Regions from separate parts of the Bacillus thuringiensis genome, predicted to be linked through region 3. Evidence: riboswitches for the same ligand, from Rfam matches in the RefSeq annotation. Region 3 holds a riboswitch; each other region holds the start of a gene.

Region 1 (3,277 bases), 710 kb from region 3:
TTCGCCTTATAAAGTGAAACTTTAATCAGTGCGGGTTTTGTTCATCCCCCACTGATTATTAGTTAAACCAATCGGGCTTTTACGGGCAGCCCGACCCCGACCTAACTTCTTTGCTTCCGCTGAATTTTGAGGGGGGGTCTTACTGCCCACAAATAGCGGGATAAACGACAGAAGCCCGCTTTGCTACCGTCTTAGCAAAGCGGGCTTCTTCTATATTTAAGTTAGGTACTACAGTGTGATCAATCAAGTAAAGAGGTGTAACGTGTTATTGGTATAAATGACTACCAGTGTCTTTAAATTCTTTCGCTTTCTCTTTCATCCCTTTTTCAATTGCTTCTGTCGTTTCTAAATCATTTTCTTTCGCATATTCACGAATATCATGTGAAATTCTCATACTACAAAACTTCGGTCCACACATGGAGCAGAAATGAGCCGTTTTCGCACCTTCTGCTGGCAATGTTTCATCGTGATATTCCATCGCACGTTCAGGATCTAAAGATAAATTAAATTGATCGCGCCAACGAAATTCGAAACGTGCTTTTGAAAGTGCATCATCACGCTGATGAGCCGTTTTATGCCCTTTTGCAAGATCAGCCGCATGCGCTGCAATTTTGTACGTAATAACACCCGTGCGTACATCATCTTTATTCGGTAAACCTAAATGTTCTTTCGGCGTTACATAACAAAGCATCGCCGTTCCAAACCAACCGATCATCGCAGCTCCAATTGCCGATGTAATATGGTCATAACCTGGTGCAATATCTGTCGTTAGTGGCCCAAGTGTGTAAAACGGCGCGCCCTGACAAATATCAAGTTCTTTCTCCATATTCTCTTTAATTAAGTGCATCGGTACGTGTCCAGGTCCTTCGATCATAACTTGCACATCATGTTTCCAAGCAATTTTGGTTAATTCACCAAGTGTTTCAAGCTCAGAAAACTGTGCTTCGTCATTTGCATCTGCAATCGAACCTGGACGTAATCCATCTCCGAGAGAGAACGAAACATCATACTGCTTCATAATTTCACAAATCTCTTCAAAATGAGTGTATAGGAAGTTTTCTTTATGGTGGAATAAACACCACTGTGCCATAATCGAACCACCACGTGAAACGATACCTGTCGTACGCTTTGCCGTGATTGGAATGTAACGAAGCAATACACCAGCGTGAATCGTAAAGTAATCCACGCCTTGCTCAGCTTGCTCAATTAACGTATCACGATATACTTCCCACGTTAAATCTTCTGCAATTCCGTTTACTTTTTCCAGCGCTTGATAGATCGGTACAGTCCCAACTGGTACAGGCGCGTTACGAATAATCCACTCACGCGTCGTATGAATGTTTTTACCTGTAGATAAATCCATAATCGTATCCGCACCCCAGCGCGTTGCCCACGTCATCTTCTCTACTTCTTCTGCAATAGAAGAAGATACAGCAGAGTTTCCGATATTTGCATTGACCTTCACGTGGAAGTTACGCCCAATAATCATCGGCTCTGCTTCCGGATGGTTAATATTCGCTGGTAAAATGGCACGGCCTTCCGCGATTTCCTTACGAACAAACTCCGGCTCTACACCTTCACGAATCGCAACATATTCCATCTCAGACGTAATAATGCCATTACGTGCATAGTGCATTTGCGTAACGTTTGCACCTTGCTTCGCTCTAAGCGGCTGGCGATCCATTTGCGGGAAAACAGATGTATGCTTCGAAGCCACTTTCACACCGTCATCCTCTGGTTTCACTTCGCGCCCTTCGTATGCTTCTACATCACCACGCCCCATAATCCAAGAGTGGCGCGGTGTTGGAATACCTTTTTCCAACTCGACCTTATACGCAGGATCTGTATAAGGACCGCTCGTATCATACACACGGATTGGCGGATTTGGAACGCCATTCGTTTCGCTTTGTTCAATCTCACGCATCGGCACTTTCATACCTTCTCGTGGTCCATTCACATATACTTTTTTACTCCCTGGTAAACTCGATTTCAATTCAATTTGCTCAGCTGAAACAGATTGTTTCATAAATTTTGTTGCCCCCCTGTTCGTGACAAGGACGAGATATGGCCAGCGCATGCCAAAATAAAAAGAGCCAGGTCCATAAAAAAATAAGGACCTGGCTCATAAAGACATCATTATGTAAAGCCGTTAACTTCCCTACGCTGGTACGAGCCAGATCAGGTCCAAAGGGTTAAGAAGTTCACGCGCTTCTCTCTCAGCCTACGCATACGTTAGGCACCCCTAGTTTATCACTGATTTAATTTTCAATACTTTCCCATCATACACGATAATCTGAAAAATGCAAAGTTTATTTCTTTTGTTGTTTATGGAATCATCCACGTTAAATAATATGCCTGCACATACGTCATAATACCAACAATAATTACGAAGAACACCCTATTGTAAAAATAGTTTATAACTTAACATGGGAGTTTAAAAACATCTTCACCACAAAGAGTGTTGAGAATCTCGACCATTGTATTAAAAAAATTAAGAATACTAATATACAAGAGTTTAAGAGCTTTACGAATGGATTAGCCCGGGATATTGAAGCTGTCAGAAATGCGGTAACTTATGAGAATAATAATGGTCTTGCCGAAGGGAGCATAAACAAGTTAAAGCTTATTAAAAGAATCATGTATGGTCGATACAAATTCTCCACATTGCGGACAAAGATTCTACTTTTGGAGAGAATGAGACTTTTCAACTAACTCCGGAAAGAACCATTTTTTACTTGCTAAATACATTCATCAGTCCCGTTTGACAAAGAGCCTTTGTCTCTGCTGCATTTCGCTACAACTGCTACTGTTACCTGCCATACAACCTGCAATAGAGATAGGTAACAATTTACTATACAAGGAACAAAATTGACCTGCTCCTCCATTTAGTGATTTAACTATCTTTATTATTCAGAGCTAAAACTCAAAGAGAAATCTCTTACATTTATCGTAACATTATTTCCTTAATATGTTAATTTTTTGTTATCTTGTTAGTTAAAGGGGGACTTAGTACAAAAAATAACCGTAGATAGTAGCACGAACACCGTTCTTGTTATAATTAATTTTTTTCAGAACGTCTATAATCCTCTTTTAAAAAATATATGTAAATATAATAAAAAACGAATGATTAATAGAAATATTCTACACCACTCGTTTTTTATCGGACTTCTTTTTACTGTACTTTTATTTTCTTTATGAGTTATTAGAAAAATAATTGTCTATATAAGTCTTTATTTTTTCAAAATTCTTTTCCATAAATAAGATTGCTGGTACTTCA
Region 2 (3,277 bases), 2.1 Mb from region 3:
TGAATTACTTACTTCATTATATGGAAATGAAAGGTGTAGACATTTCTAATAAAGATATTCTAATTACAAATGGATTTACAGAAGGATTGGATATTGTACTCTCTTCTTTATCAAAAAAATCCGGTCGTGTCATTTGTGAGAATCCAACTCATCACGCTGCACTAAAGCTGTTCCGCTTACATGGCCTTGAAGTTCATGGGATTGATATGAATGAGGATGGTATTGATACGAATGAAGTTGAAAAAAGCTTGCGTGAAAAAGATTTTGATTTTGCATATTTAATTCCTTCTTATCATAATCCAACTGGTATTGTTACGAGTTCAGAGAAAAGAACGGAATTGATGAGATTATTCTCAAAATACAAGGTTCCTATTATAGAGGACGGATTTAATGAAGAATTACGTTATTCAGGTTCACATTTAGCTCCATTATTAACGTTTGCTGGAGCTGGCAATAATGTGATTTATATTAGTAGCTTTTCAAAGGTACTTTTCCCTGGTTTACGTGTAGGCTGGATTATTGCAGATAAAGAGCTGATTCATTATTTAGAAAGCGTAAAAAGAGCAAGAACGATTCACACATCTACGTTAGATCAAGCTGTTCTGTTTCAATATTTACATGAGGGATATTTTGAAAAATATTTAAAAAAGGCAAGATCTGTTTATAAGAAAAAATATGATTTAGCTGTCGGGGCATGTAACCAGTACATTCCTTTCAAAAGAATGACTGGAGATGGTGGACTTCATTTATTTATAGAGCTAGAAGAGCATATGAATGCTCGCACACTTTTACAAAAGTGTTATGAGAAAGGCGTTACGTTTTCACCTGGAGATGTTTTTTACTCTGGTGAAGAAGGAACGAATACTTTCCGATTAGGATTTTCACGCTTGAAAGAAGAAGAAATAGTTCGGGGAATCAAAATAATTGGTGATACAATAAAAAATGAAATTTGGAGTTGAGGGAATGAGAATTGGCGTTATTATGGGCGGGGTATCGTCTGAAAAGCAAGTATCAATTATGACTGGAAATGAAATGATCGCACATTTAGATAAAAGTAAGTATGAAATAGTTCCAATTACATTAAACGAAAAAATGGATTTAATTGAAAAAGCGAAAGACATTGATTTTGCATTGCTCGCATTACATGGAAAATACGGAGAAGATGGGACAGTTCAAGGAACACTGGAGAGTTTAGGGATTCCTTATAGCGGAAGCAATATGTTATCTAGCAGTATATGTATGGACAAAAATATTTCGAAAAAGATTTTACGTTATGAAGGTGTAGAAACACCAGATTGGATTGAACTTACAAAAATGGAGGATCTAAATCTTGATGAGTTAGATAAGTTAGGATTTCCATTAGTGGTAAAACCAAACTCTGGCGGATCGAGTGTCGGGGTGAAAATCGTTTACAATAAAAATGAATTGATCTCAATGCTAGAAACTGTATTCGAATGGGATTCTGAAGTAGTAATTGAGAAGTATATAAAAGGTGATGAAATTACATGTTCCATTCTGGATGGAAAACAGTTACCTATAGTTTCAATTCGACATGCAGCCGAGTTCTTTGATTACAATGCAAAATATGATGATACTAGTACAGTTGAGGAAGTTATCGAACTTCCAGCAGAAATTAATGAACGTGTAAATAAAGCATCACTTGCTTGTTATAAAGCATTAAAATGTAGTGTTTATGCAAGAGTTGATATGATGGTGAAGGACGGAATTCCATATGTAATGGAAATTAATACATTACCAGGGATGACACAATCAAGTTTATTGCCAAAAAGTGCAGAAGCAGCGGGAATTAGTTATAGTAAACTATTAGATATGATTATTGAAACATCATTAAAAGTGAGAAAAGAAGAAGGTTTTTAAGATAGTTATATAACGAATTCTTTTGACAGTTTCACGAAGTATGCTATGATGAATACATTATAAAAACAAAATATTTATCCACTAGGGGGGCCTTTTATAGGCTGAGATCAAATGTGATTTTGAGACTCTTAGTACCTGATCTGGTTAATGCCAGCGTAGGGAAGTGGGAAAGACGTTGCTATTTAATGAGTAAATAAATACTGTCAATTTCACTTTCTTTACGCCTGTAAAGAAAGTTTTTTTATTTTACAGCTTTAATAATTGTGGATAAATACTTATATTTTATACATTATTGGAGGGATTTTAATGACTTTTTCACAATCATTACGTAAAGAAGTAGATTCAATTTGGGAAGCGAGTTTTAACCATCCTTTTGTAAAAAAACTTGGTGAAGGAACGTTAGATTTAGCTAGTTTTCGCTATTATGTGCTTCAAGATTCATATTATTTGAGTCATTTTGCTAAAGTACAAACTTTAGGAGCTGCAAAAGCTCTTGAATTAGAGACGACAGCTCGTATGGCACATCATGCTCAAAATACATATGAGGCAGAGTTATCTTTACATGAGAATTTTGCTAAAAAGCTAGGGATAACAAAAGAAGAAAAAGATAATTTTATTCCTGCACCAACTGCATATGCGTATACTTCACATATGTATCGTGCTGCGTATGAAGGACATTTAGGAGATATCATTGCAGCAATTTTACCTTGCTATTGGTTGTATTATGAAATTGGTGAACGCTTAAAAGAGTGCCAGCCGGAAGAGCCAATTTATAACGAATGGATTTCTGCTTATGGATCTGATTGGTTCCGTACGCTAGTTGAAGAACAAATTACACGTTTAGATACTATCGCTGAAAAAGTAACAGAGGCAGACCGCAAGCGTATGAAACAGCATTTTATTATTAGCAGTCAATATGAATATTCATTTTGGGAAATGGCTTATACATTAGAAAAATGGCCAGTGGATACAGACGTAAAAGATGTAATTGGATGAAGAATAGATGTAATGTTATAGATAGGTATGGATAATATCTATCTATATATATTTCTTATCAAATTTGCGCAAAGTCGATAGTGCTGAGGAAATGCTGAAATGGCATATCGATAAGTTAGCTAGTTTAATTGTCTACGCATTAAATGGATAAACTACTGTCACATATATTTTACAATAAAACGGATATGTTACTAAGCTAACTTCAGATGCACAACGTAATGAGATGAAATTTTACCTTGAACGTAAAGCTTGGAGGTATGAAGTTAAATAAGAAAAGAAACCCGCACTGTTAGCTGTAACGGAGTTGTTTTTTCTTTGCAGGAATTTCTAAATTACCATGAAGTGCTGTTAACACAATATGCAAATATGCATATTGTGTTTTTTTGAGTTCTTTTTGTGTTAA
Region 3 (3,277 bases):
CATGTAAAATTGTTTTTCCGCGTGCAATGAACGTTTCACTACCAACTTTAGTACGTAATGTTAGTTGCTCGTATTCGAATGCTGGGAATAAAACAGCTAAGAAACGTTTTACAACTAAATCATAAATTTTGCGTTCTTTATCTGTGAATGCTGAGAAGTTAACGTATCCTTCTGTTGGAATAATCGCATGATGATCGCTTACTTTACTATCATCAACAAATGATTTGTTAGGTTTGATAGGCTTTTGTAATACTTTATGTGCGAAGGGACGGTATTCTCCAACACCACATGCTTTTAGACGTTCTGGAAGTGTTCCAACGATATCAGATGAAATGTAGCGTGAATCTGTACGAGGGTACGTTAGCACTTTATGCTGTTCATACAATTTCTGCATAATATTTAATGTTTCTTTGGCAGAGTAACCGAACTTTTTATTTGCATCACGTTGCAATTCAGTTAAATCGTAAAGACCAGGAGAGAATGATTTCTTCTGTTTCTTATCAATTTCCACAACAGTAGCATTTTGTTTATCTAAACTTTTTACAATACCATCAATTTTTTCTTTATTAAAACTACGGCTATTGCCATTTGTATCTTGCCAAGTAAGTTTGAGTTTCTCCATTGTTTGAGCTTCGATGCCGTAGTAAGTTTGTGCTTTGAAGTTTTTTATTTCATCCTCACGACTAGCGATCATAGCAACAGTAGGAGTTTGCACACGGCCGCAATTTAACTGGGCATTAAAGCGAGTTGTTAAAGCGCGAGTTGCATTAAGACCGATATACCAGTCAGCTTCTGAACGTGCAACTGCTGAAGCGTATAAATTGTCATAGGCTTTACCTGGTTTTAAATTTGCAAAACCATCTTTAATTGCTTTATCGGTTACAGAAGAAATCCATAAACGTTTGATTGGTTTATTTAGCTTAACTTTATCGATAATCCAGCGTGCGACTAATTCCCCTTCACGTCCAGCGTCTGTTGCTACAATAATTTCATTTACATCTTTTCTAAGTAGCTGACTTTTTACAGCATTAAATTGTTTACCAGTTTGTTTAATAACCGTTAATTTCAAACGCTCCGGTAGCATCGGTAAATCTTCTAAATTCCACTGTTTATATTTCACATCATAGCTTTCTGGATCTGCTAATGTAACGAGATGACCTAAAGCCCAAGTTACAATATATTTACTACCCTCAAGATAGCCGTTTCCTTTTTTATCACACTTCAGTACACGAGCAATATCTCGTGCAACGGAAGGTTTTTCAGCGATTACAACGCTTTTTGACATATTAAAAACATCCTTTCAAATTTCCATAAGTTAAATATAGCATACATCTTCTTGAGATTCAGTTTCGCTCCATATTTGAGCTGTTTTTAATGGAATGAACAAAACCCCCACTGATTAAAGTTTCACTTTATCCCGCATTAACGGGCAGTAAGATCCCCACCTCAAAATTCAACGAAAGCAAATAAGTTAGGTGGGGGAACAACTGCCCGTAAAAGCCTTCACTTTATCAGTTGCTCCTATATTAAATAGAAAAGTAAAGAACTTGTTATTTTACTAGAATAAGAGTAGACTTTGAAGTAGATGAATAAGAAACACATGGGAGTTTGTGGATACAAACTGAGAGGATGACTACTAGTCCGTCATTGACCATTTGAACCTGTTGGATAATGCCAGCGTAGGGAGAGTGTAAAAGCACATGTTCAGGCACTTTGCGTACGCGCAAAGTGTCTTTTTGTGTATCTCCCATCATTATAGTTAGGAGATGAAAAGGATGAATATGAAAGAAATTAGTAAAGTAGTGGATTTGGTGAGAGAATCTAATCCGTTAGTTCATAATATTACAAATGTTGTTGTAACAAATTTTACTGCTAACGGTTTGTTGGCACTTGGGGCATCGCCTGTAATGGCGTATGCAAAAGAGGAAGTAGCAGAAATGGCTAGCATTGCTGGAGCGTTAGTATTAAATATGGGGACACTTCGTCCTGAGGAAGTAGAAGCGATGTTACTCGCTGGTAAATCAGCAAATGTGAACAATGTGCCAGTACTATTTGATCCAGTTGGTGCAGGAGCAACTTCGTATCGAACAGAAGTTGCGAGACATATTCCGGCTGAAATTGATTTAGCAATTATCCGCGGAAATGCGGCTGAAATAGCAAACGTTATTAATGAGAAATGGGAAATTAAAGGGGTAGACGCTGGTACTGGAAATGGAAATGTTGTAAGTATTGCAAGGCAGGCAGCAGATGAACTAAATACAGTTGCGGTCATTACTGGAAAAGAAGATGTTGTTACAGATGGAGAGCGAACTGTTCTTATTCGAAATGGTCATCCTATTTTAACAAAAGTTACGGGAACAGGGTGTTTACTAACTTCGGTAATAGGAGCATTTGTAGCAGTTGAAAAAGATTATGTAAAAGCAGCAGTAGCCGCATTAACGTTTTATGGTGTAGCTGCAGAACTGGCAGCTGCTAAAACAGTAGAAAAAGGGCCAGGTAGTTTCCAAATTGAATTTTTAAATCAATTAGCGAATACAACTTCAGCTGATATGGAGAAGTATGGGAAGATTGAGGAGTTAGAGTAAGGGGGATGAAACACATGATGCGCATTGAAACAAAGAAAATGTCTAACCTATTACAAGTGTATTTTATTATGGGAAGCAATAACTGCACGAAGGATCCTTTAACTGTATTGAAAGAAGCGTTAGATGGTGGAGTGACACTTTTTCAATTTCGTGAAAAGGGGGAAGGTTCTTTAATTGGAGAGGATAGAGTGCGTTTTGCAAAAGAATTGCAGACTCTTTGTAAGGAATATAGTGTTCCTTTCATTGTAAATGATGATGTAGAATTAGCCATTGAATTAGATGCAGATGGTGTTCATGTAGGACAAGATGATGAAGGAATTACATCTGTTCGTGAAAAAATGGGAGATAAAATTATCGGTGTATCTGCTCATACAATTGAAGAAGCACGCTTTGCAATCGAACATGGAGCAGATTATTTAGGCGTTGGACCTATTTTCCCAACGAGTACGAAAAAAGATACGAAAGCGGTTCAAGGAACGAAAGGATTAGCTTATTTTAGAGAACAAGGAATTACAGTGCCAATCGTTGGTATTGGCGGGATTACAATTGAAAATACAGCGGCAGTTATAGAGGCGGGTGCGGAAGGTGTTTCAGTTATTTCAGCAATTAGTTTAGCTGAATCGGCGTATGAAAGTACGAGAAAATTAGCTGAAGAAGTAAAGAGAAGTTTGTAAGGAAGGACGTGTAGTATT

Evidence for each region. Region 3 has a riboswitch for thiamine pyrophosphate ahead of thiM (hydroxyethylthiazole kinase). Riboswitches for the same ligand answer to the same signal wherever they lie in the genome.
Region 1: linked by a shared signal. The riboswitch ahead of thiC (phosphomethylpyrimidine synthase ThiC) and the one ahead of thiM (hydroxyethylthiazole kinase) in region 3 are both predicted to bind thiamine pyrophosphate.
Region 2: linked by a shared signal. The riboswitch ahead of tenA (thiaminase II) and the one ahead of thiM (hydroxyethylthiazole kinase) in region 3 are both predicted to bind thiamine pyrophosphate.

Annotation. Positions count from the first base shown of each region.
Region 1 covers NZ_CP012099.1:5,001,338-5,004,614, forward strand. Annotated here, with positions in the region: gene AC241_RS25905 (arsenic transporter) at 1-12, shown strand, start outside; gene thiC (phosphomethylpyrimidine synthase ThiC) at 266-2,026, opposite strand; TPP riboswitch at 2,139-2,254, opposite strand; partial or broken gene AC241_RS36050 (L-lactate permease) at 2,326-2,397, opposite strand; gene AC241_RS33420 (transposase) at 2,443-2,712, shown strand; gene AC241_RS25915 (hypothetical protein) at 3,193-3,277, opposite strand, start outside.
Region 2 covers NZ_CP012099.1:2,485,749-2,489,025, forward strand. Annotated here, with positions in the region: gene pdxR (MocR-like pyridoxine biosynthesis transcription factor PdxR) at 1-959, shown strand, start outside; gene AC241_RS12780 (D-alanine--D-alanine ligase) at 964-1,878, shown strand; TPP riboswitch at 1,952-2,057, shown strand; gene tenA (thiaminase II) at 2,185-2,874, shown strand.
Region 3 covers NZ_CP012099.1:415,101-418,377, forward strand. Annotated here, with positions in the region: gene topB (DNA topoisomerase III) at 1-1,285, opposite strand, end outside; TPP riboswitch at 1,591-1,703, shown strand; gene thiM (hydroxyethylthiazole kinase) at 1,776-2,585, shown strand; gene thiE (thiamine phosphate synthase) at 2,600-3,259, shown strand.